3 regions of the Shewanella sp. NKUCC01_JLK genome follow, and region 3 is predicted to be linked to each of the others. Evidence: predicted binding sites of a transcription regulator. Region 3 holds the regulator's gene; each other region holds the start of a gene.
The links. The regulator sigma-54, encoded in region 3, starts transcription at its own class of promoters, with help from an activator protein. The targets are predictions, from matches to a motif close to GTTGGCACGNNNNTNGNNT.

Region 1 (8,027 bases), on a different contig from region 3:
TTGAGTTAGGTGGTACAGATACGCCTTGTCCGACAGTACTCTTTGTGGGGGGCGTGCATGGGGTTGAGCGTATTGGATCTCAAGTTATTTTGGCATTGTTAAACAGTTTATTGCAGCGGCTTGTTTGGGATAAACACCTACAACAGATGCTAACGGGCCTGCGGTTAGCTTTTGTACCTGTAGTGAATCCTGTTGGGTTATTCATGGGAACGCGGGGCAATGGTAATCAAGTAGATTTGATGCGTAACGCTCCAATAGAATCCCGTGAAAAAGTGTCCTTTATGGTGGGAGGACAGCGTATATCGTCACGGCTGCCCTGGTATCGCGGTATTGGGGGAATGGAGCTGGAAACTGCGGGCTTAGTTGCCTATGTACAACAACTGTTGAGTCGCAGCACAAGTTTGATTTCGCTCGATGCCCACTCGGGATTTGGCTTGAGTGATCATATCTGGTTCCCCTACGCCCATACCCGTACCGCCTTCGAAAATGCCAATTATATTTTTCATCTAAAACAATTATTTGAACAGAGTTATCCCCATCACGGCCATTATCGGTTGGCGCCGCAGAGCCAGTTTTATCGCACTCATGGTGATATTTGGGATTATCTCTATCGCCAGCACCAAGTGGCTGATCCTTCTGCTCAGGTGCCATTTTTACCTTTGACATTAGAGATGGGATCTTGGGCATGGATAAAGAAGAATCCTAGACAAATATTTAATTTTGCTGGCTTTTTTAATCCACAAAAAACACATCGTCACCACAGGATTTTACGCAGGCATACAGTACTCATGCAATTTATGATGGAAGCGGCCTATGCCCAATCGTTAGAGCAGTTAACACCTGAACGTTTGGCTGAGCTGACAGAGTGCGCACGGCATTATTGGTATCGGGAGTCTCAGTCATGACAACTTGGGTGTTATTAAGAGGATTAATGCGTGATCAGCGCCATTGGAATGGTTTCGATCAGCGTCTGCGACAAAAGGGATTGCGAGTGCTGACACCGGATCTTCCGGGCAATGGGACGCTATCCCACGAATTAAGTCCGCTTAAGATTGCTGATTATGCCCATGCCGTGTGGCAGCAATTAGATGAGCAGGTACAGGAAGGGGAGACTATTTATCTCCTCGGCTTGTCTATGGGCGGTATGTTGGCGCTGGAAATGGCATGCCAGCGACCTTGGCAGATAAGGCATGTCTTTGTATTAAACAGCAGTGCGGCGAATTTATCGTCTTGGTATCAAAGATTTAACCCGCTGAATGCATTGAAGGCTTTTTTCATGCGGGCTCGGGGTAACGCTTTACATCCAATCGAGTCGACTATAGTGCGTTTAACCAGTTTTCGTCATCGGCGAGACCGAGATTTAATTGTCAAGTGGAGTGAGTTTCGCCGCGATACCACACCAAGTAGACGCAATGTATGGCGACAACTTTGGGCGGCTTTTCAATACCAATGTCCATTGACAGTGGAAGTACCGATAACTGTGCTCTGCGGTGACCGTGATGCGCTGGTGAGTATGGCATCGAGTAAGGCGCTAGCACGGCATTTTGACACCGATTTGATTGTACTCGCGTATTGCGGTCACGATGCAGCTATAGATGCACCCGCAAAACTGGCGCATTATCTGTTGGACATTGTGGGGGCGACTAAGCCGCAAGTGCAGTTTTCTGTGGATAGTGAGCCTGCCAATACTCAATATGATTGCAACGATTTATTGGAGGAAGAAATAGCCTTAAACGAAGCGATATTTACTGTATGGGATGACAAAGCGCTATCCACTCTTGAAACCAAATAATCGAGAGTGAATAGCGCAGTTAACGCATTGTCTTATTAAGCTTTAGCCACTACGGTTTGGCCTATCGGTGTGAGGCTGAGTAAAGCCAACTTAAGATGCTGTATCCCAAAGGGAATACCGATAATCGTCACAAAACAAGCTAAGGCGTGGACCAAATGCCCTATGGCTAACCAGATCCCAAAGAGTAAGAACCAAATGATATTTCCTACCATGCCTAATGCACCTGTGCCCAAGTCTTCACGCCCAGTTAAGTGGCGACGGTTCATTTGTTCTTGGCCGAAGGGCCAAAAGGTCATTTCGCCGATAACAAAACAGGCGCGGCCGAAGGGAATACCAATGATACTGATAAAACACAGGATACCTGCGAGCCACCAAGCGAGTCCCATCACAAATCCGCCGAGTACAAACCAAGCTATGTTGAATATTAAGCGTAATACAGCCATTGAAAACTCCTTATGTTTACCCTGTTAGCCTTTATCGTTAGCTTCGATAAATTGAATATATATCAATGTCTAAGCGATAACTATGCCAACTATTTAAATTGTTCATAATCAATTGGTTAATTATATGTATTCGAGATTCATGTGTCATTTTCACTAGTTTTTCGCCAAATTGATAATTTCTTAAGGGCGTAACAGGAAGGTCGGAGTTACACTAGCCTTCCCTTAACTGGTTTAAAAACCAGATAATTTAATTGTTTGAGTCGCTTGATGTTTGCAAATTCCCCTGTCGATACATTTGCCTTTGCTGGCAGAGACATATTCCTAAAACGTGATGATTTACTGCATCCGGCGTTTAGTGGCAATAAAGCTCGCAAATTCGGCTATTTTTTAGATCATGAGTTTGCAGGCATCAGCAAGGTGATAGGTCACGGCTCGCCATTGGCTAACTCACTGTATTCATTGTCAACATTAGCGAAGATGAAAGGCTGGCAATGTGATTTTTATGTAGATCATATTGCCAGTCAAGTGGTTAAACATCCTACGGGCAATTACGCTGCCGCTTTAGTGAATGGCGCTAATATTATCGATTTAAGTGTGTTAATAGCACAAAATCAGGCGTGCACTCAGTCGCAATCTGAGCCTCACGTTTTGTCAAATCTTAATGCTAGGCCTGACCCTACTGCGCAAGTGGGCGATGTGCGGCTGAGTTGCCAAGATTATATCGAGGCTCAAGTACTCGTGAATGAGCCGACGGCGCTTTTTATCCCAGAGGGGGGGCGCTGTGCTTACGCCGAATACGGGGTTAATAGATTGGCGCAAGAGATAGTACAGTTTGCGAAGGCGAATGGATTGGTTGATTTAACGGTATTTTTACCTTCGGGGACGGGAACGACAGCGTTATTTTTAAATCAGTATTTTATCCGTCAGCAAACGGATATTCGCGTCGTGACTTGTGCTGTTGTCGGTGGCGATGATTATTTGCGCTTGCAATTTTCGTTGCTTAATACCAATACCAGTGAGCATCCACAGATTGTTAATGTCGGCAAGAAATATCATTTTGGTAAACTTTATCCGGAATTTTATGCCATGTGGCAGCGGGTCTGCGCCTCAGGCGTGCAGTTTGAATTACTCTACGATCCCTTAGGTTTTATTGTGCTTGAGGAATATTTACAAGGCGGAGGCTCTCGTCCTGTGATGTATATCCACCAAGGTGGCTTACTCGGGAACGAGACCATGTTGCCACGTTATCAGCGTAAATTTGGGCAAAGTGGCTCATCCTGTGCCTCTGAGCATTGACTTAGTGACGCTAAGACATAATATGTTTGAAGCTATGTAATGCTAAGTTAAGCTGATGATTTGGAACGATGGGGAATATCAATGACTGAAGCGGAATATCTCGCCAATTACGATCCTAAGGTTTTTAAGGCTCAGCTACTGACAGTAGATGCTGTATTGTTTACCTATCACGATCAGCAGCTTAAAGTACTCCTAGTACAACGCTTAAATCATCCATTTTTAGGTTTATGGGGATTACCTGGAGGGTTTATCGATGAAAATTGCGATCAATCCCTTGAGCAAACTGTATTACGTAAACTGCATGAGAAAACCGCGGTAGTGCCACCTTATATTGAGCAGCTATGCACTGTGGGTAATCGTGGTCGCGATGTAAGAGGCTGGTCTGTGACTGTGTGTTATACCGCCTTGATGAGTTATCAAGCTTGCCAAATTCAGATTGATTCAGTGAGTGATGTTAAGTGGTGGCCATTAGCAGATGTGTTGCAGATGCCCTTGGCGTTTGATCATCTGCAGTTAATTGAGCAAGCGCGGGAACGCTTAACACAAAAAGCCTTATATTCTTTAGTGCCAGGATTTGCACTGTCTGAACCTTTTACCTTGCCAGAACTGCAGCATGTTCATGAGGTTTTGCTGGGCAAGCCTATCCAAGGTAAATCTTTTCGTCGGCGGGTTGAACAGGCCGATTTATTGATCGATACGGGATTAAAGCGCACCGAACGGGGTCGTCCCGCTAATTTATACCGCTTGAAACCCAATACCGCATCGTATCGCTTCTTAAGAAATTTAGAATGTTGATCACAGTGAATGTGGATTTAGGCCAGATATTCGCCTTGCTCAATATGAGTTACGGCGACTGATTATGCCTTATTCATGGTGACTTTGAATCAGTAAAGACTGTTTAATTACTGATTTTGCCTTAATGTCTCCGGTTCTTATATTACTCGATACCCATATTGTAGCTTCTTAGTTGTCGCGCCCATTTATAGTGTCTAAAGGACACTATATGTCATTTAAGCATAACATTTTAGGTTGCTCCGTCTGAAATAGTCTAAAAATCAACTTTACACAATAATGTCTTTAAGACACTATTATTCATGTAGACAACAAGGGCGCCGTCAATTTCGGCAATCTTGCCACAGACAGGAGGTTACTATGTCTCAACGTATTCAGACGTCCCAAGATGTTTCTCACGCTCAATGTTCGCAAGCCGATTTTTATCGGTTACCCGCAGCTAGCGATGAGACTCACTACCGCTTATTTCAATTTGGTGCGGGGGAGAATCATGTTCAAATACTTGTTCCTCCTGCTAAACGAGTAACGATCTTTTTCAGTTATCGGGGCGATCATTCCATCATGCAGCTCTTGTTGTTAACTGATGCATTACGTCGCAGTGGTGCCGAGCAAATTAATTTGCTACTGCCTTATATGCCGGGCGCTCGCCAAGATAGGGTGTGTAATGCCGGTGAGGCCTTGTCGGTAAAAGTCTATGCTAGCCTGATTAATCAGCAGCAATATGCTTCGGTCACTGTATTTGACCCTCACAGCGATGTCACCGCCGCATTGTTAGACCGAGTTCAGGTTATAGACAATCACAGCTTTGTCGCCGCTATCACTGCCCAATTATCGGATGAGCTAGTGTTAGTCTCGCCCGATGCGGGGGCGAATAAAAAAGTATTCGGCTTAGCTAAAGCGTTACAGGGAATGCCGGTGATCAGGGCCGATAAACATCGTGATGTGGTCAATGGCCATATTATCGCTACCGAAGTGTTCTGTGATGACTTATCGGGTAAAACCTGCTTAATCGTTGACGACATTTGCGCGGGTGGCAGAACCTTTATTGAACTTGCCATCAAATTAAAGCAAAAGGGAGCCCAAAGCGTCATTTTGATCGTGTCACATTATGAAGATAAGGCCAGCGAGTTGGTACTGCGAGAGTCGGGCATAGACAGATTATTTTGTACCGATAGTTTAGGTGTCCCCACACATATTTCGAGCGAGTTCTGTCATTGCCATGCTGTTTTGAGTTATATGAATCATTAAGGAAAATATTATGTACTTGAATCCCGTTACTGCCATTGATGGCTATAAAGTCGACCACCGTCGTCAATATCCCGATAATACTCAAGTGATTTTTAGTAACTTGACCGCCCGTAAATCCCGTCGTGGTTATACAGACCAAATGGTGTTTTTTGGCTTGCAGTATTTTATCAAGCATTACTTAATTGACAGTTGGAACCGTGATTTCTTTCAACAACCCAAAGATCAGGTCATTCGCCAATTCTCCCGCCGTATCAATAACTATCTCGGGCCGAATAATGTTGGCACTCAGCATATTGAGGAGTTGCATGATTTAGGCTATTTACCAATTAAAATTATGGCATTACCTGAAGGCTCAATGTATCCATTAAAAGTGCCTTGCTTGATTTTATACAATACCGATGAGCGGTTCTTTTGGTTGACCAATTATCTCGAAACCATCCTTTCCGCTAATGTGTGGGGTATGTGTACCAGTGCTACTACCGCGCTGCAATACCGCAAAATATTTGAGACTTACGCGCTAGAAACCGATGGTGACATCGCTTTTGTTGATTGGCAGGGTCACGATTTTAGTTTCCGTGGCATGTATGGTGCAGAGGCCGCGATCATGAGCGGCGCCGCACATTTACTCAGTTTTACTGGGACTGATACCATACCCGCCATTGATTTTCTTGAGCAATATTACCTTGCCGATAGTGATAAAGAACTTGTCGGTGGCAGTGTGCCCGCAACGGAGCACAGTGTCATGTGCGCGGGTGGCATGGAGAATGAATTAGAGACGTTCCGCCGTTTGATTGAAGATATTTACCCAACGGGCATTGTCAGCATTGTTTCAGATTCTTGGGATTTTTGGCAGGTGATGACAGAATTCACCTTAGCGTTAAAAGACCGCATTCTTGCCCGCGATGGCAAAGTGGTGTTTAGGCCTGATACGGGTTGCCCTGTGAAAATCATTTGTGGCGATCCACAAGCACCAATCGGGAGTCCCGAATATAAAGGCGCTATTGAGTGTCTGTGGGATGTCTTTGGGGGCGGTACAACTGCCAAAGGGTATAAAGCGCTGAATAGCCATGTTGGACTGATTTATGGCGATTCAATCACCATTGAACGTGCTGAAGCCATTTGTGCCGGCTTAAAGGCCAAAGGTTTTGCGTCAACCAATATTGTGTTTGGGATAGGCAGTTTTACCTATCAACACGTGACCCGAGATACTGACGGTTATGCCGTGAAAGCGACCTTTGCGAAAGTTGATGGTAAAGACAGAGAAATATTTAAAGATCCTAAAACAGATGATGGCACTAAAAAATCCGCTAAGGGTTTAGTGGCGGTATTTAAAGATGAGCAGGGTCAATTTTATCTTAAAGATCAAGCCAGCTGGCAAGATGTCAACAATTGCGAGTTTGTCCCCGTATTTGCCGATGGTGAACTATTAACGGAATATTCTTTGGCAGATATTCGCGCAAGGTTGGCAGAGTCTAGAAGTTGAGCCTATCGATTTGTGATTTTTAACGGCTATCGACAATAGCGAAGATAAAACTGGCAATGTGATTTCTATTAGGGTCATATTGTCAGTTAGGTTTTGAATTTATTTTAAGTCGCGTAAGTAAAACGCCCCATAAATAGTCAAATGCAAATACAAGCGATTAAGACAGTAACTGGTTCCGTTTAAGAATTTTATAGGTACGACGGCCAATGTTTTCGAGGTTTTTTAAATCTTTTAGGCTAGGCGTTACCTCACTAAATTGCCAATAACTGATTTCGGCATCTAACATTTCCAGCATTTTCTTCGAACAACCTAAACATTGTCCCTGGCACAGTTGTGCTTCTTCTAAATTGAGTGGAATAGTCTCTTTGATCTGGTTTATCAAGGTTTGCATGGCAATTTGAGGATTGGGTTTTGGCATAGATGATGTGCTGAACAGTATTCATGTATATGAATATTAGCGGATGCTGCAATGGAAAGAGGTGATCTAACGCTGGATTTGACTCATTTGGTTCGGCAGGTATCTGTGTGAGAGAGATACAGCCTGAACCAAATGTGCTCGTCATAATGACGTAAAAAAGGATAGCGTGTTCGTGACATTCGGCTATCAGTCTACTTAAGTGCTCGGTACTGCGAAGATAATGGAAACCGATTAAATACACTTGAGTAAACGGGTACTGCGGTATTAATTTTTAACTTATCGTTTTACTTACTTTTTGACTTATTTGTTCGCGGACAATAACCATTTCATAAAGCTGATGGCTTCTGTACGTTTAGAAAAAGTCTGTCTGTTTTTACCTTGACGATCGGTAAAAGCAATTGAGGTTTTATTTACTGAGATTGAATCTACAGGGAAGTTCACTGTAATTTCATGTCCATTAATTTTGTATGACATATGCCACACTCCTTTTTGTTAATTCACCCATAGGTGAGATAGTTGTAACTATAAAATATCCTTAGCAATTGTGCGAAAGAT
Region 2 (8,027 bases), on a different contig from region 3:
ACATTGATTTTCTTAGCAGTGGACGGCCATCTTTTGATGATCCGTATGCTAGTGGCAAGCTTTGAAACTTTGCCGATTTCTAATCAAGGCTTAACACTGACAAGTTATCGATCGCTGGCTGATTGGGGGTCGTATATGTTTGGTGCGGCACTCACTATGTCGATATCTGCGATTATCGCCTTGTTATTAGTCAACTTGTCCTTCGGGGTTATGACCCGCGCCGCGCCACAATTGAATATTTTCTCTATTGGTTTTCCGATCACTATGATTGGTGGACTGTTTATTCTGTGGTTAACCCTAACACCGGTAATGGCACACTTCGATGAAGTATGGTCGACGGCTCAAGTGCTGCTTTGCGATATGTTAGCGCTCCAATGTAACGCTGATGGCTTGATATGATGGGATTAGGAGAAGCCCATGGCTGAAGAGTCAAGTGATGAACGTACAGAGGAACCCACGGGGAGGCGTCTAGAACAGGCGCGAACAAAAGGACAGATTGCACGTTCGAAAGAACTTGGAACTGCAGCGGTATTAATTTCGGCAGCATGTGGGTTTTATATGCTAGGCCCAAGTTTGGCCATTAGCCTAACTCGGGTGTTTGAAATTGTATTTACCATGGATAGGGCGCAAATTTTTGATACGAATGAAATGTTCAAAGTGTGGGGCGTTGTTGCGAGTGAAATAGCCTGGCCCATGGCTAAAATTATGCTACTGATTGTGGTTGTTGCGTTTATCGGTAACGTCTCTCTTGGAGGGATCAATTTTTCGACCCAAGCTATGATGCCAAAAGCCAGTAAAATGAGTCCCCTTGCTGGTTTTAAACGTATGTTTGGCGTACAGGCTCTGGTTGAACTCACCAAAGGTATTGCAAAATTTTCGGTAGTAGCGTTTTCTGCTTATTTTTTATTAAGCTTCTATTTCAATGACATTATGTTGCTGTCTAGCGACCATCTTCCAGGTAATGTTTACCATGCATTAGATTTGTTGGTTTGGATGTTTATCTTGTTATGTTCCTCGATTTTATTTATTGTCGTCATCGATGTGCCGTTCCAAATTTGGAATCACAACAAGCAACTTAAGATGACCAAACAAGAAGTAAAAGATGAATATAAAGACACTGAGGGTAAACCTGAGGTGAAAGGGCATATACGGCAGATGCAACGTGAACTAGCACAAAGGCGTATGATGGCTGAAGTGCCAAATGCCGATGTGATTGTCGTTAACCCTGAGCATTTTGCCGTTGCGATTAAATACGATGTGCAGCGCTCTGCGGCTCCCTTTGTGATAGCGAAAGGTGTTGATGATGTGGCCTTTAAAATACGTGAGATTGCCCGCGCGCACAATATTGCGATTGTCTCGGCCCCACCACTTGCAAGGGCGATTTACCATACGACTAAGTTAGACCAGCAGATCCCTGAAGGTTTGTTTACTGCTGTCGCACAGATTTTGGCTTATGTATTCCAGCTGCGCCAATATCAAAAAGGACGCGGTCGTAAACCTATTCCTGTCCCACTTAATCAACCTATACCAGATGAATTGAAATATTGAACCACTAGTCTCAGATGGTAGTCATTGGTAAAGCTGATGATGTCGAGTTCATTTGTTTTTATGGCTAATTTTATGTATATCAATCAGTCACAGTACATATCTTTCCTTCATTAATGGCTTTAATCTTGTTGGCGCGTTTTTTGCTTTATGCTATTACACGTCAAAGTTTAGGTTATAGCGAATGGATGTTAAAGCGACTCTTGGTCAAGTAAAACAAATTAGGCTCAGCACTTTTAAAGGCATTGGCACGCCGGTGGTTGTGCTTGCTGCATTGGCCATGATTGTTTTACCTATCCCTCCATTTCTATTAGACATACTCTTTTCATTCAACATTGCGTTAGCTCTCATCGTATTGCTGGTGGCTATTTATACCGATAGACCCTTAGATTTTGCTGCCTTCCCAACTGTGTTACTGGTGGCGACATTATTACGTCTTGCGCTCAACGTTGCCTCTACTCGTGTGGTTTTACTTGAGGGTCATAATGGCGGTGATGCCGCGGGTAAGGTGATTGAAGCCTTCGGTTCTGTGGTGATCGGTGGTAACTATGCCGTTGGTCTAGTGGTATTTATCATTTTGATTATCATCAACTTTGCGGTAGTTACTAAAGGTGCTGGTCGTATCGCAGAAGTCAGTGCCCGCTTTACCTTGGATGCTATGCCTGGTAAGCAAATGGCAATCGATGCTGACTTAAATGCTGGAACCTTAAATCAAGACCAAGCGAGAATACGCCGTGCCGAAGTGACCCGTGAAGCCGATTTCTATGGTGCGATGGACGGTGCGTCCAAATTCGTTAAAGGGGATGCGATTGCCGGTATCATGATCTTAGTGATCAACATCGTAGGTGGTTTCATCATAGGGATTGTGCAGCATGGCTTAAGTTTCTCTGAAGCGGTTGAAATTTATACCTTACTGACTATCGGTGATGGTTTAGTGGCGCAGATCCCTGGTCTATTATTGTCAATCGCCGCAGCCTTGATGGTGACTCGTCAAAACGAGTCAGGTGATATGGGCCAAATGATGATGAGTCAGATGTTTGACAGTCATAAGTCATTGGGTATCGCCGCCGGAGTCCTGTTTGTAATGGGTATTGTTCCTGGTATGCCGCACATGGCGTTTTTAAGCTTTGCCTTTATGACTGCTGGTGCAGCTTATTTTGTTTATAAACGAAATGAAAACAAACGTCTTAAAGCGCTAGAACAAGTGAAATCGGGTCCAATAGAAAGACAAGATAAAGAGCCTAAAGAGCTAGGTTGGGACGATGTACATCATGTTGATACTATTGGTCTTGAGGTTGGATATCGTTTGATCCCTCTGGTAGACAAGGGCCAAGGTGGCGAGTTACTAAGCCGCATTAAAGGCGTGCGTAAAAAGTTGTCTCAGGAACTAGGCTTCTTAGTGCCCGCGGTGCATATTCGCGATAACTTAGATTTATCGCCTAATGCGTATCGCATTTCATTAATGGGCGTCGTCGTCGGAGAGGCAGATATTCGTCATGATTGCGAATTGGCGATCAACCCTGGTCAAGTCTATGGCAAACTCGATGGTATCGAAACGCGCGATCCCGCTTTTGGCCTAGAAGCTGTATGGATCGCTCCTGAGTTACGTGAGCACGCACAAACATTAGGTTATACCGTCGTCGATGCCGCCACTGTTGTTGCAACTCATATTAGTCAATTACTCACAAATAATGCCGCTAAGTTGTTAGGCTACGAAGAAGTGCAACAACTGATGGATATGCTTGCGAAACACTCACCTAAGCTGGTTGATGGCTTTATTCCAGATATAATGCCACTAGGACATGTCGTAAAAGTGATGCAGAACCTATTAAATGAAGGGGTTTCAGTTAGAGACTTGCGTACTATAGTGCAAACTTTGTTAGAATATGGCACTAAGAGCAATGACACTGAAGTCTTGACTGCCGCTGTACGTATCGCTTTGAAACGTATGATAGTTCAGGAGATCTCAGGCCCAGAGCTCGAAATCCCCGTCATTACTTTGGCGCCAGAGTTGGAACAGATGTTGCATCAGTCAATGCAAGCAACTGGTGGTGATGGTCCTAATATTGAACCCGGTCTTGCAGAACGCATGCAGCAGTCCCTTGCCGATGCGGCTCAGAAGCAAGAAATGGTCGGACAACCCGCCATATTGTTGACGTCAGGTATGTTACGCGCGACGCTGTCACGCTTTGTTAAACATACTATTCCTAATCTCAGAGTCATTTCATATCAAGAAATACCTGATGAGAAGCAAATACGTATCGTATCTGCAGTCGGCCAGTAGAGGACGCATAAGTGAAGATTAAACGATTTTTTGCCAAAGACATGCGCGCCGCACTGGCCCAAGTGAAAGAAACACTCGGCTCAGATGCCGTCATTATGTCAAATAAAAAAGTGAACGGTGGCATCGAAATTGTCGCTGCCGTTGACTATGACGAACCTAAAGCAAAAACTGCAGCCACTGCGCCAGCACCGACCTTTATGGACGTGAGCGACGATCTCGTGTCCCTCGGTGCTAAGCAGCCAGTTCGTGTAGAAACTCGCGCTAAGCCAGCCGCTCCTGCAGACTCATTACAAGCCTTACTTGAGAAGCAGCAAAGCCGTTTGAATCAACAAATGTCACATCAGCAAGTTGATGCCGAGTTACCTGCATGGGCTAAGGGCTTACAAGCCCCTACTGCTGTGAAACCAGAACGTCGTGAAGCGCCTTCCTCGTTTGATAAAAAGCCACAAACATCACTAAAACAAAGTGCTGATATTGAAGCTATGCGTGATGAATTAGCATCACTGCGTAATTTACTGACACATCAAGTATCCTCCTTGATGACGGAACATAAAAAACGCATCGATCCCGTCGGTGCTATGCTCGAAGCCAAATTACTTGAGGCTGAATTCTCCCCTGCGGTTGCAAATAAATTAGCCGCGCTGAGTCAGCATTATACGCCGGCTGAATTAGTCAGAGCATTACCACAAAGTCTCGCTAATATGCTTGACAATCAGGGTGATGACATTGTGAAACAGGGCGGGGTGGTTGCATTAGTTGGTCCTACTGGCGTTGGTAAAACAACGTCATTAGCTAAACTTGCTGCCCGTTTTGCGGCACATCATGGTGCTGAACATGTTGCTTTAATTACCACAGATCATTATCGCATCGGAGCCTATGAGCAATTAGCAACTTATGGCAAAATAATGGGCTGCCCAGTAAAGCAAGCTCATGATCTAAATGAATTAGAGCAAATTCTCTATCAGTTTAGGAATCGCAAGCTAGTATTGATAGATACGGCTGGCATGGGACAGCGAGATATGCGCCTTTACCAGCAACTTGATAATTTAACTGCAAATAGCAGGATACCTATCCGCAGTTATCTGGTACTGTCTGCGACAGGGCAGCGCCGTGTGCTGCAAGATGCAGTCAATCATTTTAAACGCATTCCCCTATCTGGTGTCGTTCTCACAAAACTCGATGAATCTGTGTCGTTAGCAGGGGCATTAAGTGTGTTGATCCAAAACGGATTACCATTAAGTTATATTACTGATGGACAAAGAGTTCCTGAAGATATGAAAGTTGCGGATACCCTAGATTTAGCCCAGCAGGCACTCGCAGCGTTAGATAGTACAGAACAACAATCATTACAAGACACAGCGTGGTCAGATAATATGGCCTGTGCATTTGAGTAGATTTATGACCCTGGATCAAGCAAGTGGTTTACGTATGATGAATCAACCCTATAACGAAAAAGTGAAAGTAATCGCGGTCACTGGTGGTAAAGGAGGCGTGGGTAAAACCAGCGTTTCTATTAATACTGCTGTGGCATTAGCCGAAAAAGGCAAGCGTGTCTTGGTACTTGACGCTGACCTTGGCTTAGCAAACGTCGACGTCATGCTGGGTATTCGTGCCGAGCGTAACCTCTCTCATGTTCTCTCTGGTGATGCAGAGCTTGACGATATTATCGTGCGTGGTCCTAAGGGGATAGGCATAGTACCTGCCACCTCAGGAACACAGGGGATGGTGGAATTAAGCCCTGCGCAACATGCTGGATTAATCCGTGCATTTAGTGAGATGCGGACTCAGTTTGATATTCTAGTCGTAGATACTGCGGCTGGGATCTCAGATATGGTGCTCAGTTTCTCACGTGCTTCGCAGGATGTGTTAGTCGTTGTTTGTGATGAACCCACTTCGATTACCGATGCCTACGCCCTGATTAAAATTCTCAGCCGTGAGCATGGTGTGTTCCGTTTTAAAATAGTTGCCAATATGGTGCGTAGTTTACGCGAAGGTATGGAATTATTTGCTAAACTCAGTAAAGTGACCGACAGATTTTTAGATGTTGCACTTGAATTAGTCGCCACTATTCCATTTGACGAAAACTTACGTAAATCTGTTCGTAAACAAAAATTGGTGGTTGAAGCTTATCCTAAATCACCAGCGGCAATTGCTTATCAAGGATTGGCAAATAAAATTTTGAGCTGGCCTGTGCCGCAGCAACCTGGTGGGCATTTGGAGTTTTTCGTTGAGCGTTTAGTACAACGACCAGATTTTCAAGAGGAAAAAACGAGTGAATAAAGCCGCTGCGTATACTTGTTTAGACAATAAATCGTCGATCGTTGAACAGTATGCTCCGTTGGTTAAAAGAATTGCGCATCATTTACTCGCCAGACTACCTGCATCTGTGCAGTTAGATGATTTACTCCAAGCTGGGATGATGGGGTTACTAGAAGCATCATCCAAGTTTGATGGTGGCAAGGGTGCGAAATTTGAAACCTTCGCCGGCATACGCATACGTGGAGCCATGTTAGATGAAATTCGTCGTGGCGACTGGGTCCCTCGTTCCGTTCATCGTAACAATCGTAAGGTTGCACACGCTATTGATGAGTTAGAGCAAGAACTGGGCCGTGATGCACGCGACACAGAAATTGCAGAAAAACTTGATATGACGCTCGATGAGTACCATCATATTCTTAACGATGTTTCTGTCGGAAAAATCATAGGGATAGAAGATTTAGGCGTATCTCAGGATATACTTACAGTGAGTGATCGGTCCGATGATGATTCATTTGAAGCATTAGCTGAGAACCAATTTCATTCTGCTCTGGTTGAGGCAATTAAATTATTGCCTGAAAGAGATGCATTAGTGTTATCCCTGTACTACGATGAAGCATTGAATTTAAAAGAGATTGGCGCCATTCTTGAAGTCAGTGAATCGCGGGTTAGCCAGATATTAAGTCAGGCAATGTTGCGATTGAAAGCTAAACTCAAGCACTGGACATAAGTATAATTATTAATCGAGCACAGAATGTCAGCTCACCGGAGGAAACCTTGGACAAGAATATGAAGATTCTCATTGTTGACGATTTTTCGACAATGAGGCGTATCATCAAGAACTTGTTGCGAGACTTGGGGTTTAATAACACCCAAGAAGCAGACGATGGCTCAACAGCCCTGCCGATGTTGCAAAAGGGGGATTTTGATTTTGTTGTTACAGATTGGAATATGCCTGGTATGCAAGGAATCGATCTGTTAAAAGCAATTCGCGCTGATGATTCGCTAAAGCATTTACCTGTATTAATGGTGACTGCTGAAGCAAAACGTGAACAGATTATTGCTGCCGCTCAAGCGGGAGTGAATGGTTATGTGGTTAAGCCTTTTACCGCTGCAACGCTGAAAGAGAAGTTAGATAAAATATTCGAACGACTCGCTTGAGCAAGGATGAGCTATGAAGTCACAAACATCAGGGCTCATCACGCTCGAGCAAGCTCAGCATTTAGTTGAATTATTAAGTGCAGGTGAGCAAAGTCAGGCAGATGATTTATTTCGGGAGCTTGCTGCTCCACTGCAACGAGAATTATTCGAAGAAGTAGGTAAATTAACTCGGCAACTTCATAGTGCGCTGATGGATTTTCAAGTTGATAATCGTCTTGCTGAATTAGCCAATACAGAGATCCCCGATGCCAAGCAACGTTTAAATTACGTTATTGACATGACCGAACAAGCTGCAAATAAAACCATGGATGCGGTTGAAGAATGTTTACCTTTGGCTAATGCCGTGACCGTAAATATTCAAAATGTCATGCCATCTTGGGACAGATTAATGCGACGCGAGATAGCGCTGACTGAATTTAAGGGCCTTTGTCACGATGTACAAGACCTTATGTCTCGTAGTGCAAATGACTCGACTCGATTACGTGAATTGCTTAATCAAATTTTGATGGCGCAAGATTTTCAAGACTTAACAGGACAAATAATACGTCGTGTTATTGATCTAGTAATGGAAGTAGAAAGTAATCTGGTTTCTATGCTGACGGTATTTGGTGAGCAACCTATGATTGAAAGTCAGATTGCTCAGAAAAATAATATTGAAGCAGAAGGCCCGATAATGAATGCCGAGCTTCGTCAAGATGTGGTAACGGGTCAAGACGAAGTGGATGATCTTCTATCGAGTCTGGGTTTCTAACTGGGAGTCAATTTGATGGCCTTTGATGTA
Region 3 (8,027 bases):
CACAGGTAAAATGTTACTTAATGTTTTCAACCTGGTTGCAGAATTGGCAGTATTGGCTAATTCGTTCGCACTTAGCTCACTCTTTGCCCACTTTTATCGGGGAGAGTCGATACGCAATTGCGCAATAGAGGCATCCCATAGGGTAATACCCGCTGCGATATGGAATAAATCCATTGAAATAAACGACAAAGACGATGATATTGCTCAAGACCTTCTGCCGCTAAACACGTTATTGTGCGTGAATAGCTAACGCAGCTGAACTTGACGAGTCGGATCAATCGCTCTAGCCTGCCGCAATTGTTTTGCTGTTTTCGGTAATTAACCACAGCAAGACATAAGCTAAATTGTCTGAAAACAAACTAATACTTGGCAGAAAGCCTATTACATATCATCTTTATCGCGTACCAAATTGTGCTATTCCAATCCCATCAATGGGGCGACAAAGACAATGCAAAAAGAGAGATAGACATGGTAGACAAATCACAACTGCGCCAATGGGGTTGTAAAGTTATCGACATTGAAAAGTCAGCCCTAGACAATCTTTATCAATATGTTGATTCGGCTGAATTTGCAGAAGCTTGCGAGTTGATCCTCAACTGCACAGGCAAAGTGATTGTCATGGGAATGGGCAAATCGGGCCATATCGGCAATAAGATTTCTGCCACCCTCGCCAGCACAGGAACGCCCGCATTTTTTGTGCATCCGGGTGAAGCCAGCCACGGCGATCTGGGTGTATTAGCCGATAACGATGTGATTTTAGCGATTTCAAATTCCGGTGAGTCGAGCGAAATCCTCACCTTAATGCCGGTCATCCAACGTATGGGCGTGCCCGTTATCGCGGTAACAGGTAAACCCGAATCGAATATGGCGCGATTATCTAAAGTGCATTTATGTATCGAAGTCCCAGAAGAGGCTTGCCCACTTGGACTTGCCCCCACCTCAAGTACCACAGCAACCTTAGTGATGGGCGATGCCATCGCCATTGCGCTGCTGCAAGCAAAAGGCTTTACCCGTGATGATTTTGCTATGTCCCATCCCGGCGGTGCATTAGGACGTAAGTTGCTGTTAAAAGTCAGTGATGTGATGCACAGCGGTGATGACTTACCGCTCGTCAACCACGATATTTGCATCACAGAAGCCCTGTACGAAATCTCCAAGAAAGGCTTAGGCATGACGGCGATTATCGATGATCAGCGCAAGCTGGTTGGTATCTTCACCGATGGTGATTTACGCCGCGTTATCGATGCCGAAGTGAATTTACGCACGACGCCCATTGCCGATGTGATGACCCGTAACTGCGTCACGATCACAGATAATGTGTTGGCCGCCCAAGCACTGCAAGTGATGGACTCAAAAAATATCAACGGATTAATTGTTATCGATAAAGATCGCCATCCTATTGGCGCTCTTAACATGCTCGATATGGTAAAAGCAGGAGTCATTTAATGCCACAGCAAGGATTTTACGGCCCAATCAGTGATGATGTGTGGCAACGCGCGCAAAAGATTAAACTGTTAATCTGTGACGTCGATGGGGTGTTTTCCGACGGCCGTATTTACTTGAGCAATAGCGGCGAAGAGCTCAAAGCCTTCCATACCCGTGACGGTTATGGCGTGCGCTCACTCCTCACCAGCGGTTTCAACCTCGCCGTGATCACAGGACGTCAATCCAAAATCGTTGAAAACCGTATGACAGCCCTTGGTGTTACCCATATTTACCAAGGCGTAGACAATAAGTTCGAGCCCTATGAAGCATTGCTCGCACTTTATGGTGTCACCCCAGAAGAAGTGGCTTATATCGGTGATGATATTGTCGATCTCCCCGTGATGAATGTCGTCGGTTTAGCGGTCAGTGTTGCTGACGGTCACCCCTATGTACGCCAACACGCCCATTTTGTGACTACGCTCAATGGTGGCCACGGTGCACTGCGTGAACTCACAGATCTGTTACTCCTAAGTCAAAATAAATTCACTTCGGCCCATGGAATGAGTATATGAGTCGTGTGACACTCGCAATTATCGCTTTTTTTGGAACTGCACTAGCGCTTTACTGGCAGGTCCAGAACAAACACAGCGGTGATTCCGATAACAGAGTAAAAGATCAAAATACCCCAGATTTCATCGTTGAAGATCTGCGCAGTGTTGAGTTCAATGAGCAAGGACTAGTGAATAGCCGTGTGACGGCGAAACACATGGAACATTATGATTCAACGAATCAAACTTTCTTTACTCAACCTGTTTATCTTGTTTATCCAGACCAAGGTAAAGCACAATGGCAGCTCAGGGCAGATCAGGGCAAGCTAAACAAGGAAACTGGCAAGGTTGTATTAGAAAATAATGTTATTATCGATGCCATTAGCCCAGAAGAACCGATTCAGACCTTGTCCACCAGTTATCTGGAACTCGATCTCAACACTATGATAATGACCTCTGACCGTACCATTTACGTCACAGGGAAAGATTTTAATATTCAAGGCCAAGGCCTTTATGCCGACCTCAACGCGCAAGAAGTGCAATTGACCAGTCAGGTAGTAGGAACATATGAAGCAAAATAACGTATTACTTGCCAGCCTAATGCTAATTATGAGCATGAGTGCTTTCGCGAAAGTGGGCGACTTAAAGCAAGAAGTCAAAATTAAAGCTGTGAGCCAAACTGCGGATATCAAAAACAACCAGATTATCTTCTTTGGTCCGGTGGAAGTTACCCAAGGCTCAATAAAAATCCAAGCAAATGAACTGCGTGCATTTTCCGCTGAAGGTGAAAATAGCAAAACTTTAGTCGCCACAGGCAACCCTGCTACGTATAGCCAGATATTAGACGATGGCCGTCCTGCATCGGCTAGCGCGAAAGAAATTCGTTACGATATGGCAAGCCGCACCTTAACTCTGAAAGGTATGGCGTCATTAGATCAAGCAGGTAGCCAAGTTACAGGCAATTTAATCCGCTATAACATGATTCAACAGAAATTGATGGCCGAGAGTACTGGCAGTGGTGACGATCGCGTAATCACTATTATTCAGCCTGAAAACTATCAAGATGATGCTAAATCAGACGCTCCGGCGGATAAACCTGTAAAAAAGCAGGACTCTAAATGACCCAAATCACCTTAAGAGCACAAAATCTGGCGAAAAGTTACAAGAGTCGCCAAGTGGTTAAAGACGTCAGTCTGACGGTAAAAACCGGTCAAGTCGTTGGCCTACTCGGTCCAAACGGTGCAGGTAAAACCACGACCTTTTACATGGTTGTCGGGCTAGTGAAGAGCGATAAGGGACATATCTTTATCGACGATGATGATTTAACCGCAGATCCTATGCATCTGCGTGCCCGCAAAGGCATAGGTTACTTACCGCAAGAAGCCAGTATCTTTCGTAAGCTAACTGTTCATGACAACATCATGGCCGTACTGCAAACTCGTAAAGAACTTAAAAACGAAGAACGAGAAGAAGAACTAGAACATCTGCTCGAAGAGTTTCATATCACCCACATCCGTGACAGCCAAGGCATGTCATTGTCGGGTGGCGAACGTCGTCGCGTCGAAATTGCGCGGGCTTTAGCCGCTAATCCTAAGTTCATTTTGCTCGATGAACCGTTTGCCGGCGTCGATCCTATTTCGGTTATCGACATCAAGAAGATTATCGAACAACTCAAAAGTCGCGGCCTTGGCGTACTGATCACAGACCATAATGTCCGCGAGACATTAGATGTATGTGAACATGCTTATATTGTGAGTCACGGAAACCTGATTGCCGAAGGAACTCCAGCAGAGATCTTAGACAATCAGCAAGTTAGGGCTGTGTACTTAGGTGAACAATTCAGGCTATAGTTAATCGAGCGAAGCCAATGGAGGCAATTTATACCGCCATTGGGCTTCACTCAAGATAATAATAAGCGACCTCATCCAACAATAATAACGTAGGGATCAGCGGTAACATGAAAGCGTCACTCCAGCTCAAACTGGGTCAACAGTTAACCATGACGCCACAATTACAACAGGCCATACGTCTGTTGCAACTGTCGTCATTAGAACTGCAGCAAGAGATCCAGCAAGCATTAGATTCTAATCCCCTTCTCGAGCTGGAAGAGGATCAATTCGACGCCACTAAAACCCCTGTAAACCAAACGCTATCCGATACGGATTTCAGTGAATCTAGCACTCTGCCACCAGAAAAAGACAGCTCCACCATAGACACGGCAGAGTCGCTAACCAAAGAATCCATGCCCGATGAGCTCCCCATGGACACCACATGGGATGAAGTGTTTACCGCCTCCCCAAACTCAGGCCCCGGCGGCAGTCGTGAAGACGATATGCCCTTCCAAGGCGAGACCAGTGAAGGTTTGTACGAACACTTAGAATGGCAAAAAAACCTCACACCGTTTTCTGAAACCGATTTAGCCATTGCCACCGCCATTATTGATGCAATCGACGATCAGGGCTATCTCACCCAAAGCACTGAAGAAATTCTCGAAGCCATGGGCAATCCTGAAGTTGAGCTTGACGAAGTCGAAGCCGTACTCAAGCGCATTCAGCATTTTGATCCCATAGGCGTTGCCGCCCGCGATTTAAGTGAATGCCTGCTGATCCAACTGTCGCATTTCGCCGCTGATACTCCCAACCTAGAAAACGCCCGTATGCTGATCAAAGATCATTTAGATCTGATCGCCGCCCGTGATTTTAGGTTGTTGATGCGTAAGACTAAATTAAAAGAAGATGAATTAAGGGATGGTATAGCACTCATCCAAACCCTCAATCCTCGCCCAGGTTTGTTGATCACGCCCAATAATGACGAATACGTTATCCCAGATGTGTCTGTGTCGAAGAAAAATGGCCGCTGGGTCGTTGAGCTTAATCCTGACTGCATGCCCAAAATCAATGTAAATCAACATTATGCTTCTATGGCACGCAGCACAAAAAACCAAGCCGATAGCCAATTTATTCGCGGCCATCTGCAAGAGGCTAAATGGTTTATTAAGAGTCTAGAAAGCCGTAACGACACTTTGCTTAAAGTTGCTAATTGCATAGTGCAATATCAGCAAGGTTTCTTTGAGTATGGTGAAGAAGCCATGAAGCCTATGGTGCTTAACGATATTGCTGAAGCGGTAGAAATGCATGAGTCCACCATCTCACGGGTCACAACTCAAAAATACATGCATACCCCTAAGGGACTTTTTGAACTAAAATACTTCTTCTCTAGCCACGTCGGGACTGACGATGGTGGTGAGTGCTCATCCACAGCAATCAGAGCCTTTATAAAGAAACTGGTGGCAGCGGAAAACCAGAAAAAACCATTAAGCGATAGTAAGATGGCTCAACTTCTGGCAGAACAAGGGATCAACGTAGCCCGCAGAACCATTGCGAAGTACCGAGAGGCTATGCTTATTCCACCTTCTAATCAGCGTAAAAGTTTATAACCTACAGTGGATATCGGAGGACGTTTCTATGCAAATAAACCTAAGTGGGCACCATATCGAAATTACCGAATCGTTACGTGCATATGTAGAAGAAAAGTTTTCAAAACTTGAACGCCATTTCGAACAGATCAATAATGTGCACGTTGTGCTCAATGTTGAGAAAATGCAACAGATTGCCGAAGCGAGAATAAACCTCATAGGTGGTGAAGTTTTTGCTACTTCAGAGCATGCTGACATGTATGCCGCTATAGACGCCCTGATTGACAAGCTTGACCGTCAGGTTATTAAACACAAAGAGAAGTTAACAAAACACTAATAATGGAACTTTGTACCATACTGCGGCCGGAGTGCACTACCTGCGCCACTCCGGGCAGCAAGAAAAAGGTACTGGAACTCATCAGCGACTTAGTCGCTGCCCAGTACCCGACCCTCTCATCTCAAGAGATATTCGAAAGCCTAGTGGCGCGCGAAAAGATGGGGAGCACAGGTATAGGTAACGGCATCGCCATTCCACATGGTCGACTAGCCGATATAGATCAGCCCATTGCCATACTCATTAAGTGTGAAGAGCCGATAGCATTTGATGCTATCGATAAGCAACCTGTTGATATTTTATTTGCACTACTGGTGCCTGCAGACCAATGTCAGCAGCACTTAAGTACCTTGTCTTGCATGGCCGAAAAGCTGAGCGACAAGCAAATATTAAAGCAATTACGCAAGACGCATGATGAAACGGAACTCTATCAGGTAATCACTGGATGAAACTGGTCATAGTGTCGGGCCGCTCAGGCTCAGGCAAATCTGTCGCCCTTAGGGTACTCGAAGATCTCGGCTATTATTGTGTCGATAACCTTCCCTTGCCATTGATTGGCAGTTTGCTTGAGCAACTCAAAGGCAGTAACGATCTCGTCGCCATCAGTGTCGACGTGCGTAACATGCCTGAGCAGGATAAGGTCTTAGTAAAACAACTCGCTAGCCTACCTCCAGATACTGAGTTAACGAGCTTCTTCCTTAACTCCAGCGATAAAATTCTGCTCAAGCGTTACAGCGAAACCCGCCGTTTGCATCCTTTGTCGAAGAGCCGAGTCTCTTTGCAAGAAGCGATAAAGCTGGAGGGGAAACTGCTCGAGCCTATGTCAAAACTGGTCGATCACTACATAGATACGTCGAATTTGAATATCTATGATTTAAGCGACCAAGTCCGACAAATTCTCCTTGGTAGTGTCGATAAAGAACTCGTGATCAACTTCGAGTCCTTTGGCTTTAAGCACGGAATGCCCACCGAAGCCGACTTTATGTTCGATGTACGCTTTCTACCTAATCCCCACTGGGAGCTGGCGCTGCGGCCATTGACTGGTTTAGATGAACCCGTAGCTGAGTTCTTAAATCGCCAACCACTGGTCAATAAGTTCATCTGGCAAATCGAAAATTTACTGGAGACTTGGCTGCCGCACCTTGAGCGTAACAATCGCAGTTATTTAACTGTGGCCATTGGCTGCACAGGTGGACAGCACAGATCGGTTTACGTCGCAGAGCAATTGGCCAAACGCTTTAGTAACGGTAAACATAAAGTGTATGCCCGTCATCGAGAGCTCAACAATGCCAAAGCTTGAACGTCAGATAACTATCTGTAATAAGCTCGGTTTACATGCCCGTGCCGCCACTAAGTTGGTGGTACTGGCTTCCGAGTTTGATGCGACCATCACCTTAATCCAAGGCGATAAACAAGCATCGGCCGCCAGTGTGCTTGGCTTGCTGATGCTTGAAACTGGTATGGGTAAAACCATTAAGCTGATCGCCGAAGGCCCAGATGCAGAGCCGGCTCTCGATGCCATTTGTGCCTTAATCGACGCTAAGTTTGACGAAGCCTGTTAGTTTCACTTCACACTAAGCACTTCATCGTTAGTTTCACTTCATGTCTAGTTTAAAAAACTTGTCATTCAGACATGGCAAAACATTTGTCGCTCGACGATACAAGCTACTGGCGATTACACTAGCGGTCATTGCGCTGGCCTTACCTTAGCCGCCTTAATCTGTGTCATCGACTGACGCTTAGTCACCGCTAAATCCTAGCCTAACACCAAGATCTCAAACCAATTTGCCGCACAATGGAGGACAAATGCCCGTAGATAATGCAGAAAACGATCACACCGGACATAGTCTTGACCAGTTAAACCAAGCGCTTAGCAGCGGCATGTTTGTACACGTGCGTAATATGCTGCAAAAAATGGCCGCCTCAGATATCGCGCTGATCTTAGAATCATCACCGCCAAATGCCAGACAAGTACTGTGGCAGCTCATCGATCAGGAACAAATAGGCGACATACTCGATGAGTTGAGTGAAGAACTCAAAGACCCACTGATCCGCAGCATGAGCCCTGAGCGAGTCGCGAAAGCGACAGCAAGCATGGACACCGACGATCTCGCCTATATTCTGCGAAGTCTTCCCGACGCCGTTTACAAACAAGTGTTGCAGTCGATGACGGAGCAAAATCGCCTGAGGGTAGAACAAGCCCTATCTTATCCAGATGAGACCGCCGGCAGCTTGATGAATACGGATACAGTCACCTTAAGACCCGATGTGAATATCGATGTTGTGCTGCGCTATCTTCGGCAAA

Region 1: a site for sigma-54 is predicted at 2,307-2,325, ahead of KO537_RS18625 (YccF domain-containing protein). Genes of this name have one in related genera too.
Region 2: a site for sigma-54 is predicted at 1,676-1,694, ahead of flhA (flagellar biosynthesis protein FlhA). Genes of this name have one in related genera too.

Annotation. Positions count from the first base shown of each region.
Region 1 is NZ_JAHKRD010000019.1:41,119-49,145, forward strand. It holds gene KO537_RS18615 (M14 family metallopeptidase) at 1-905, shown strand, start outside; gene KO537_RS18620 (alpha/beta hydrolase) at 902-1,792, shown strand; gene KO537_RS18625 (YccF domain-containing protein) at 1,828-2,235, opposite strand; gene KO537_RS18630 (1-aminocyclopropane-1-carboxylate deaminase/D-cysteine desulfhydrase) at 2,503-3,531, shown strand; gene KO537_RS18635 (NUDIX domain-containing protein) at 3,613-4,326, shown strand; gene prs (ribose-phosphate diphosphokinase) at 4,684-5,571, shown strand; gene KO537_RS18645 (nicotinate phosphoribosyltransferase) at 5,582-7,054, shown strand; gene KO537_RS18650 (hypothetical protein) at 7,212-7,472, opposite strand; gene KO537_RS18655 (hypothetical protein) at 7,773-7,946, opposite strand.
Region 2 is NZ_JAHKRD010000003.1:210,195-218,221, forward strand. It holds gene fliR (flagellar biosynthetic protein FliR) at 1-399, shown strand, start outside; gene flhB (flagellar biosynthesis protein FlhB) at 418-1,548, shown strand; gene flhA (flagellar biosynthesis protein FlhA) at 1,730-3,829, shown strand; gene flhF (flagellar biosynthesis protein FlhF) at 3,841-5,223, shown strand; gene KO537_RS04955 (MinD/ParA family protein) at 5,228-6,109, shown strand; gene KO537_RS04960 (RNA polymerase sigma factor FliA) at 6,102-6,815, shown strand; gene cheY (chemotaxis response regulator CheY) at 6,863-7,246, shown strand; gene KO537_RS04970 (protein phosphatase CheZ) at 7,260-7,997, shown strand; gene KO537_RS04975 (chemotaxis protein CheA) at 8,013-8,027, shown strand, end outside.
Region 3 is NZ_JAHKRD010000020.1:13,712-21,738, reverse strand. It holds gene KO537_RS19120 (KpsF/GutQ family sugar-phosphate isomerase) at 469-1,446, shown strand; gene kdsC (3-deoxy-manno-octulosonate-8-phosphatase KdsC) at 1,446-1,997, shown strand; gene lptC (LPS export ABC transporter periplasmic protein LptC) at 1,994-2,554, shown strand; gene lptA (lipopolysaccharide transport periplasmic protein LptA) at 2,541-3,095, shown strand; gene lptB (LPS export ABC transporter ATP-binding protein) at 3,092-3,823, shown strand; gene KO537_RS19095 (RNA polymerase factor sigma-54) at 3,931-5,409, shown strand; gene hpf (ribosome hibernation promoting factor) at 5,438-5,725, shown strand; gene ptsN (PTS IIA-like nitrogen regulatory protein PtsN) at 5,728-6,171, shown strand; gene rapZ (RNase adapter RapZ) at 6,168-7,022, shown strand; gene KO537_RS19075 (HPr family phosphocarrier protein) at 7,009-7,284, shown strand; gene mgtE (magnesium transporter) at 7,529-8,027, shown strand, end outside.